Regions from separate parts of the Achromobacter sp. FW305-C-30-7 genome, predicted to be linked through region 2. Evidence: predicted binding sites of a transcription regulator. Region 2 holds the regulator's gene; the other holds the start of a gene.
What was found. The regulator NrdR, encoded in region 2, represses ribonucleotide reductase genes. The targets are predictions, from matches to a motif close to CACNANATNTNGTG.
Positions count from the first base shown of each region.

Region 1 (4,411 bases), on a different contig from region 2:
CGCGGCGCGGGTCTGCAGTTCGACGTTGTGGCAGTAGTGGCAGCGCCAGGGGCAGCCCGCGATGAACACGACCGCGGCCAGTTGCCCCGGCCAGTCCACGGTGGAAAAAGGCACCAGCCCGCCGACCGCGGGCGAATGCCGCGGCAGAGGCTGGGCCACCGGTTGCGGCGGCGCCGGGTAGGCCGGCCGCGCCGTCAGCCGCCGCGTGCCCGGGCCGCAGCCCGGGGTGGACGCGGCGGCTTGTGGCGCGCCTTCAGGCGCTGCGTTCGACGAAGAAGCGGCGTTCATTGAATTCGCCCTGTTTGCCGGTGTTGAAGGAAGCGACGGGGCGGTGGTAGCCCATGACGCGGGTCCAGATTTCGCAGCGCACGCGCTGGCTGTCGTCCAGCCGCAGGGCGGGAGCGGTGGTGACTTCGGGAGCGATCAAGGTTTGCATGGCGGTTCCTCAGGGAGTGAATGCCGGGCGGCTGCCCGGCGGTCCGGTCGGGGCCTGTCGTGGTGACCAGGTCCTAGGCCGGGGTGCAGCATGCCGATTGCTTGGCCAGCAGCTCGGCATCGCATTTCGGGCAGAACTCGTGGTGCCCCGCCAGATAGCCGTGGTTGGGGCAGATGGAGAAAGTCGGCGTGACCGTGATGTAGGGCAGCCGGAAGTTCGACAGCGCGCGGCGCACCAGCTGCTTGCACGCGGCGGCGGAAGACACGGCCTCGTTCATGTACAGGTGCAGCACGGTGCCGCCGGTGTACTTGCCTTGCAGCGTTTCCTGCAGCTCCAGCGCATGGAAGGGATCGTCGGTGTGGCCCACCGGCAACTGGCTGGAGTTGGTGTAGTAGGGCTGAGCCTCGCTGCCCGCCTGCAGGATGGCGGGATAGCGCTTGCGGTCTTCGCGGGCGAAGCGGTAGGTGGTGCCTTCGGCCGGCGTGGCTTCCAGGTTGTACAGGTGGCCGGTCTCTTCCTGGAATTCGGTCATGCGGGCGCGCACGCGGTCCAGGAGGCGCACGGCCAGGGCGTGTCCCGCCGCAGAGGTGATGTCCTCGGTGTCGTCCGTGAAGTTGCGGACCATCTCGTTGATGCCATTCACACCCAGCGTGCTGAAGTGGTTGCGCAGAGTGCCCAGATAGCGGCGGGTATAGGGATAGAGACCCTGGTCGATATAGCGCTGCACCACCTTGCGCTTGGTTTCCAGCACATCGCGGCCCAGCTCCAGCAGGTGGTCCAGGCGCTGCATCAGCCGCGCTTCGTCGCCGCGGCAGGTATAGCCCAGGCGCGCGCAGTTGACCGTGACCACGCCGACCGAGCCGGTCTGCTCGGCCGAGCCGAACAGGCCGTTGCCGCGCTTGAGCAATTCGCGCAGGTCCAGCTGCAGGCGGCAGCACATCGAGCGCACCATGTGCGGTTCCAGGTCCGAGTTCAGGAAGTTCTGGAAATAGGGCAGGCCGTAGCGCGCCGTCATCTCGAACAGGCGCTCGGTGTTGGGATGGTCCCAGTCGAAGTCGGGCGTGATGTTGTAGGTCGGGATGGGGAAGGTGAACACGCGGCCCTTGGCATCGCCGGCCATCATGACCTCGATGTAGGCGCGGTTGATCATGTCCATCTCGGTCTGCAGTTCGCCGTAGGAGAACGGCATTTCCTCGCCGCCGATGTACGGGATCTGCTCCTTCAGGTCCGGCGGGCAGGTCCAGTCGAACGTGAGGTTGGTGAAGGGCGTCTGCGTGCCCCAGCGGCTGGGCACATTGAGGTTGTAGATGAGTTCCTGCATGGACTGCTTCACTTCCGCGTACGTCATGGCGTCGCGGCGGATGAAGGGCGCCATGTAGGTGTCGAAGGAACTGAACGCCTGCGCGCCGGCCCATTCGTTCTGCAGCGTGCCCAGGAAATTGACGATCTGGCCGATGGCCGCCGACATGTGGCGCGCCGGCGTCGCTTCCACCTTGCCGGGGATGCCGTTGAAGCCTTCGGTCAGCAGTTGGCGCAGCGACCAGCCGGCGCAATAGCCGCTCAACATGTCCAGGTCATGGATGTGGATGTCGCCTTCGCGGTGGGCGCGGCCGGCTTCGGGCGCAAACACGTTGGACAGCCAGTAGTTGGCGGTGACCTTGCCCGCCACGTTCAGGATCAGGCCGCCCAGGCTGTAGCCCTGGTTGGCGTTGGCGTTGACGCGCCAGTCGCGCTGGTCCAGGTATTCCTCCATGGCGCTTTCCACGTCCACCAGCGTGTGGCGCAGCGAGCGCAGCCGGGCGTGCTGTTCGCGGTGCACGATGTAGGCGCGCGCGGTGCGCCAGTGGCCCGCCTGGACCAGGGCTTCCTCGACGCGGTTCTGGATGGTTTCGACGCCGGGGCAAGGGTTGCCGGCCAGCGCGGCGATGACGCCGTCGGTCAGCGTTTGTGCGCCCGCCAAGTCCAGTTCCCCGGTGCTCTGGCCGGCCGCCGCCATGGCTTGGGCGATCTTGTCGCGGTCGAACGCCGCGACCCGGCCGTCGCGCTTGAGGATGTGCTGAATATGCATGACTGACACCATATGTAGTAGGGTGTGAAAACTCTACCACCACATATGGTGCGCGTATCGCCTCGCGCGGCTGGGATGTCAGTCTTGCTTGATGCGCATCAAACGCGCGCTTCGGAAGCTTCAGAAGCCGATGCCGACCCCGGCCAGGGATATCGCCACGGCCAGCGCGGCGGTGCCGGCGGCCGGGCGGGGCGCCCAGGACAGCATGCCGACCCAGAGCAGGGCGCCGGCCGAGAGCCAGCCCAGCCATGCCACCACGCCCACGGTATTGCCCCACAGCCCGACGCAGGGCAGCAAGGCCAGCGCCAGCAGCAGCACGCCGGCGCCGCGCAGCACGCGGGTGTGGCCGGCGGACGGATCGCGTCCCCAGATCTGGTCGTAATGGCGCGGCATGGCCAGGCTCAGGCAAGCCATGCCCGAGTAGGTCAGCAGCAGCGCCATGGAAATTGCGTACAGGTCGTTGATGTTCATGCGGCCGCCTCTGCGTCACTGCGGGGATTGCGCCGGGCGGGCGCGCTTGCGGGCCGTCGCCACAACAACAGGGCCGCCCAGCCCGATAGTACGCCGAACGCGACGGACGTCAGTTCGACGCCCGCGCTTTCCCAGTCGCCGCGGGCGATCTGCGCCAGGGGATGGTCGCCCAGGGTGACGAGCGACAGCGCCGGCAGCAGCAGGCACAGCGCCGACAGCAGGGCCAGTTGCGAGATCCAGGCGCGGCGCGGGCTGCACAGCCAGGCATGCGCCAGGGTCAGCGCCCATATCGCGAAGAAGCAACGCAGCTCCCACAGCGCGCGGTTTTCCAGCGCTACGGGCAGCAGGCGGTTGGCCCAGAAGTAGCCGATGCAGGCGATGGCCAGTCCGGCCAGCGCGGCCACGTTCAAGCCTTCTATCAACCGGTACACGCGCGCCGTCGCGCTGCCGAATTCGCCGCCATGTTTCGCGCGGCGCTTGACCATGAACAACAGCGCGCCCGTGCCCATCATGGCCGCGCCGGCCAGGCCGCAGATGAAGTACAGCCATTTCATGGCCAGGCCGCCGAACTTGACCATATGCAGACCGCTCATCACCTGGAATGTCAGGGAAGGCGCGCCGCCGTGGACCCCGCCTGGGGGCCGTACGCGCAGCAGTTCGCCGCTGGCGGAAAACTCGGCCATGCCGGTGGTGGCGCTGAGGTTCCTGGCGTCGTCGGTGGCTTCATTCCAGCCATAGACGCCGATGCGCATGGAGCTGTCTTCGGGGTTGTTGATGACGATGGCGCGCGCCGTCTGCCCGATCAGTTGCTCGCCGCGGGCCACGATGGGTTCCAGCGCCGGCATGCCCTGAGCCACGCCGGTGCGCGCCGGCCGGTCCTCGCCGGACAGTTCGGCCAGGAACAGGCGGCTGGCCCGCGGATCGGCGCCATAGGTTGCCGCGACGGGGGCGGGCATCAATATCGCGCTCGATATCACGATGCCGGTGTAGGCAATCATGAACTGGAAAGGCAGTGTCAGGACCGCCACCGCGTTGTGCGCGTCCAGCCAGGAGCGCTGGCCCTTCTTCGCGCGGAAGGTGAAGAAGTCCTTGAAGATGCGCTTGTGCGTGACCACGCCCGAAATCAGGGCGACCAGCATGGCCATGCTGGCGAAGGCAACAATCCACAGGCCCAGGCCGGCGTCGTGCAAGGTGTAGTGGAAATCCACGAAATGCGAGCCGCCCTGCGTTGCGCGGGCTTCGGCCTCGTGGTGGTCGTCAAGTTCCGCGCCGGTGTCGGGGTCCAGTTCGGCGTCGGCATACTGGCCGTTCTTGTCGAACCAATAGGCGGTCAGCCCGTTGTTGTGAAAGCGGTCGACCGGCCAGATTTCCCACATGCCCGCGCCCGCATGGTTGCGCGCCATGTAGTCCACGGCCAGTTCCAGCCGGCGGGCGCG
Region 1 is NZ_JBYSYI010000012.1:159,576-163,986, forward strand. It holds gene AC3WOB_RS28605 (anaerobic ribonucleoside-triphosphate reductase activating protein) at 1-288, opposite strand, end outside; gene nrdD (anaerobic ribonucleoside-triphosphate reductase) at 254-436, opposite strand; gene AC3WOB_RS28615 (ribonucleoside triphosphate reductase) at 510-2,504, opposite strand; gene AC3WOB_RS28620 (DUF3325 domain-containing protein) at 2,625-2,975, opposite strand; gene AC3WOB_RS28625 (PepSY-associated TM helix domain-containing protein) at 2,972-4,411, opposite strand, start outside.
Region 1: a site for NrdR is predicted at 2,511-2,524, ahead of AC3WOB_RS28615 (ribonucleoside triphosphate reductase). Genes of this name have one in related genera too.

Region 2 (4,411 bases):
GATCGGCGCCACTTCGGCCTGATCCGTCACGCCGCAGAAAGGCCGCAGTCTCGCAAACTGCGGCCTTTTCCATTTCCGAAAAGGTTCAGCCCATTGTGCGCTTGAGCCGCAACAACGCCAATCCGAAGGTAATGAAAATGGCGCCGACCAGGCGGTTGATCCAGGCCACGATGCGGGGCCGGCGCAGCAGGCGCCGGGCGCGGTGAGCCAGGGTGCCGTAGGCCAACAGAGACGCCAGCGACATGGCCGTGAAGATGCCCGTCAGGATGAAGAACTGCGGCAGCAGCGGTTCGGCGGCGTTCAGGAACTGGGGAAACAGCGCCGTGAAGAACAGGATGGGCTTGGGGTTCAGCGTGGCTACCAGGGCAGCTTCCGAATAGAGTCGGCCAGCGCTGCGCGGCGCCAATGCGGCGGGGTCGGAAGGTGGTGCGATGTTCGAGCGGCCCAGCAAGTGGCGCAGGCCGATGTAAAGCAGGTAGGCGGCGCCTGCCACTTTGAGCAGCATGAACAGCATGGCGGACGATTGCAGTACCACGCCTAGCCCCAGCATGGCGGCGGCCGACAGCAGGAACAGGCCTGTCACATTGCCCAGGGTGGACGGCAGCACGGCCCGCAAGCCGCCCGCCGCGCCGTTGCGGATCGCCAGCATGGTGGCGGGCCCGGGGCTGACGACGCTGACCGCAGCTACCAGCGAGTAGGTTATGAGCGTGGCGCTTTGCATGAAAGTTTCTCAAGTCGGGTTGAGACGGGTTTTCGGCCGATGAAGGATGGCGTGGTTTTCACGCTCATCGAGGCAATTTTGCCCGGGTTCCAGGTATTTTGGGAGCAATTGATCCTCCCCGACGCGGTAAACTATCCGTCATTCTCCGGGTTTACCCACCCGGGCGCAGTTTTCTCCTCTCTTACCGCCTCAGGAACTCCCGTCATGTTTGACCGCAACCTCACCTTGTCCAAGGCTGACCCGGACGTTTGGGCCGCCATCCAGAAGGAAGACGTCCGCCAGGAACAGCACATCGAGCTGATCGCCTCGGAGAACTACGCCAGCCCGGCCGTCATGGAAGCCCAGGGCACGCAGCTCACCAACAAGTACGCCGAAGGCTATCCGGGCAAGCGCTACTACGGCGGTTGCGAGTACGTGGACGTGGTCGAGCAACTGGCCATCGACCGCCTGAAGCAGATCTTCGGCGCCGAAGCCGCCAACGTGCAGCCCAACTCGGGCTCGCAGGCCAACCAGGGCGTGTACATGGCCGTCCTGAAGCCGGGCGACACCGTGCTGGGCATGAGCCTGGCCGAAGGCGGCCACCTGACGCACGGCGCGTCGGTCAACGCCTCGGGCAAGCTGTACAACTTCATCTCCTACGGCCTGGACGCAAACGAAGTCCTGAACTACGACCAGGTCGAGCAACTGGCCAAAGAGCACAAGCCCAAGCTGATCGTGGCTGGCGCTTCCGCCTACGCCCTGCACATCGACTTCGAGCGCATGGCCCGCATCGCCCGTGAAAACGGCGCGCTGTTCATGGTCGACATCGCCCACTACGCCGGCCTGGTCGCCGGCGGCGCCTATCCCAACCCGGTCCCGCACGCCGACTTCGTCACCTCGACCACGCACAAGTCGCTGCGCGGCCCGCGCGGCGGCGTCATCATGATGAAGGCCGAACACGAGAAGATCATCAACTCGGCGATCTTCCCCGGCATCCAGGGCGGTCCGCTGATGCATGTCATCGCCGGCAAGGCCGTGGCCTTCAAGGAAGCGCTGGAGCCCGGCTTCAAGGACTACGCGCAGCAAGTGGTCAAGAACGCCAAGGTGCTGGCCGACACGCTGGTCAAGCGCGGCCTGCGCATCGTTTCCGGCCGTACCGAAAGCCACGTCATGCTGGTGGACCTGCGTTCCAAGGGCATCACGGGCAAGGAAGCGGAAGCCGTGCTGGGCCAGGCCCACATCACGGTCAACAAGAACGCCATCCCGAACGATCCGGAAAAGCCTTTCGTGACCAGCGGCATCCGCCTGGGCACGCCGGCCATGACCACGCGCGGCTTCACCGAAGCCGAAGCCGAGCTGACCGCCAACCTGATCGCCGACGTGCTGGACAATCCGCGCGACGAAGCCAACATCGCCGCCGTGCGTGCCAAGGTCAATGAACTGACCTCGCGCCTGCCGGTCTACGGCAAGAAGTAATCGAGCATCCCTACGGCGGGCTGCGGCCCGGCCGTAACGCTCCATGAGGGACGGCCCCGCAAGGCGCCGTCCCTTTGCTTTCGGGGCGGCATCCTGGCAAAAAATACGGGGGCGGATTAGCCCGTATTGGCGCTGGCGGTCCGGCGCCTCGTTACAATATGCTTAACTATTGCCCTCAGCGCCTTTAGGGATCACACATGCGGTGTCCATTTTGCGGCAATGCCGAAACACAGGTCGTCGACAGCCGGGTCTCCGAAGAGGGCGACGCCATACGCCGTCGCCGCCGCTGCCTGTCCTGTGACAAGCGCTTCACCACCTATGAACGGGTGGAGCTGGCCATGCCTTCCATCGTCAAGCGCAATGGCAGCCGCAGCGACTACGACCCTGGCAAGCTGCGCGCCAGCCTGAGCCTGGCGCTGCGCAAGCGCCCCGTCAGCACGGAAGACGTGGACGCGGCGGTTGCCCGCATCGAAGAGCAGTTGCTGGCCAGCGGACTGCGCGAAGTGCCTAGCGAACACATCGGCGAGCTCGTCATGAACGAACTGCGCAAGCTCGACAAGGTGGCTTACGTGCGCTTTGCCTCGGTCTACAAAAGCTTCGAGGACATCGGCGAATTCGTCGAGGCCATCCGCGAGATGCAGGGCCCGCTGCTGCCGGGCAAGCTGCGCAAGGACTAGAGAAGGCTCGACGCTAACCCGTCCGGGGCCGTCGAGCGGCGCGGATGCAGAAAATGACGGCGCCGCGGCGCCGTCATTGCATGGCGGGCGCCGCGCGCGCCAGGCTGGGCGTCAGCGGCTGGAATTTGCGCCACACGCGGCGCATGTGCTGGGCCGAGCCGAAGCCCGATTTCTCGGCCACGCGCTCCAGGTCCAGCCGGGTGTCGCGCAGCAGGTCGCGCGCCAGCGCCACGCGTATCTGATAAAGGTAATCCATCGGCGTGCAGCCCGCGTGTTCGCGGAACAGCCGGGTCAGGTGGCGGGCGCTGGTATGCGCCTGGTCCGCCAGCGATTGCGCCGACCAGGGCGCCGCCGGATCGCGAATGACCGCATCCTGCACCCGGTGCACGCCTGGATGCATATGGCTGCGGTGATCCAGCCAGGGCGACAGTGTGGAATCCGTGCCGGCGCGCCGCTGGTAGACGACCATGTCGCGTGCTGTTTCGCTGGCCACGCGCGGCCCGCAATGGCGCGACACCATGTGCAAGGCCAGGTCGATGCCGGCCGTGATTCCCGCGCTGCTGACCAGCTTGCCGTCCTCGACGAAGATGCGGTTGTCATGCAGCCGCGCGCTCGGGTCGATGCTGGCCAGTTGTTCCAGGCAGGTGTGGTGCGTGGTGCAATCCCGTTGCCGCGTCAGGCCGGCGGCGGCGGCGAATAGCGCGCCGGCGCACACCGTCATCAGGGTGAAGCCGTCGGCGGGATGGCGGACCGCCAGCCACTCGATGATGGCGCGCGAGTCGGGGTCATCAAGGCGCGTGGGCTTGCCCACCACGCCGGAAATGATGACCAGCGCTTCGGGCGGCAGCGCGGCCGGCAGCGCCTGGATATGCGCCAGATGCAGGCCGGGCAAGCCGCTTTCGACCTCTCGCGACGGGCCGCAGAAATGCTGCTCGAAGGCGCCGGGAATCAGCTTGTTGGCCACGCGGAAGGCCTCCGCCGGGCCTGCCACGTCGAGCAGCACGATGCCCCGCGTCAGCACGAAATACACCGGAACCATGCGGCCCTCTCGCCAGCGCTAGGCCGCCAGCGCGTCGGCGGCGCGTGCGATGCGGGCGAAGCGGCCCTGCAGCACCAGTTCGGTCCGGTCGCGGATCTCGGCCGGCGTGTAGTGCTGGCCGGACGGGCTCTGCATGGCGAAGGTCAGGGTGGCGTCGGTGGGGAACACTACCTTGTAGCCGGCGTCGCTGGCATGGCGCGAGGTGGTTTCGCAGCATTGCTCCGTGCGGATGCCGCTGACGATGATGCCTTCGATGCCATGCTTCACCAGCCAGTCTTGCAGGCTGGCGCCGTCCGCGTCCTTGGCATAGAGCGAGGAATGCACGGTCTTGTGGAACACGGCGGTGGGTGCGATGCGCAATTCCTTGAGCGTCTTGACGTGCCCGGAGGCCAGCGAGAAGGGATTGGCGGGGTCGTTCGACACGCTGGTGTGAAACACCTGCAGCACCGGAATGTCCTGGGCCTCGGCCGCGTCGATCAGGGACTGGATCTGTGCCACGAAGGCCGGATACTCGGTTTC
Region 2 is NZ_JBYSYI010000013.1:56,408-60,818, forward strand. It holds gene AC3WOB_RS28945 (YbhB/YbcL family Raf kinase inhibitor-like protein) at 1-22, shown strand, start outside; gene AC3WOB_RS28950 (LysE family translocator) at 86-721, opposite strand; gene glyA (serine hydroxymethyltransferase) at 926-2,176, shown strand; gene nrdR (transcriptional regulator NrdR) at 2,374-2,853, shown strand; gene AC3WOB_RS28965 (GlxA family transcriptional regulator) at 2,927-3,892, opposite strand; gene AC3WOB_RS28970 (cysteine hydrolase family protein) at 3,911-4,411, opposite strand, start outside.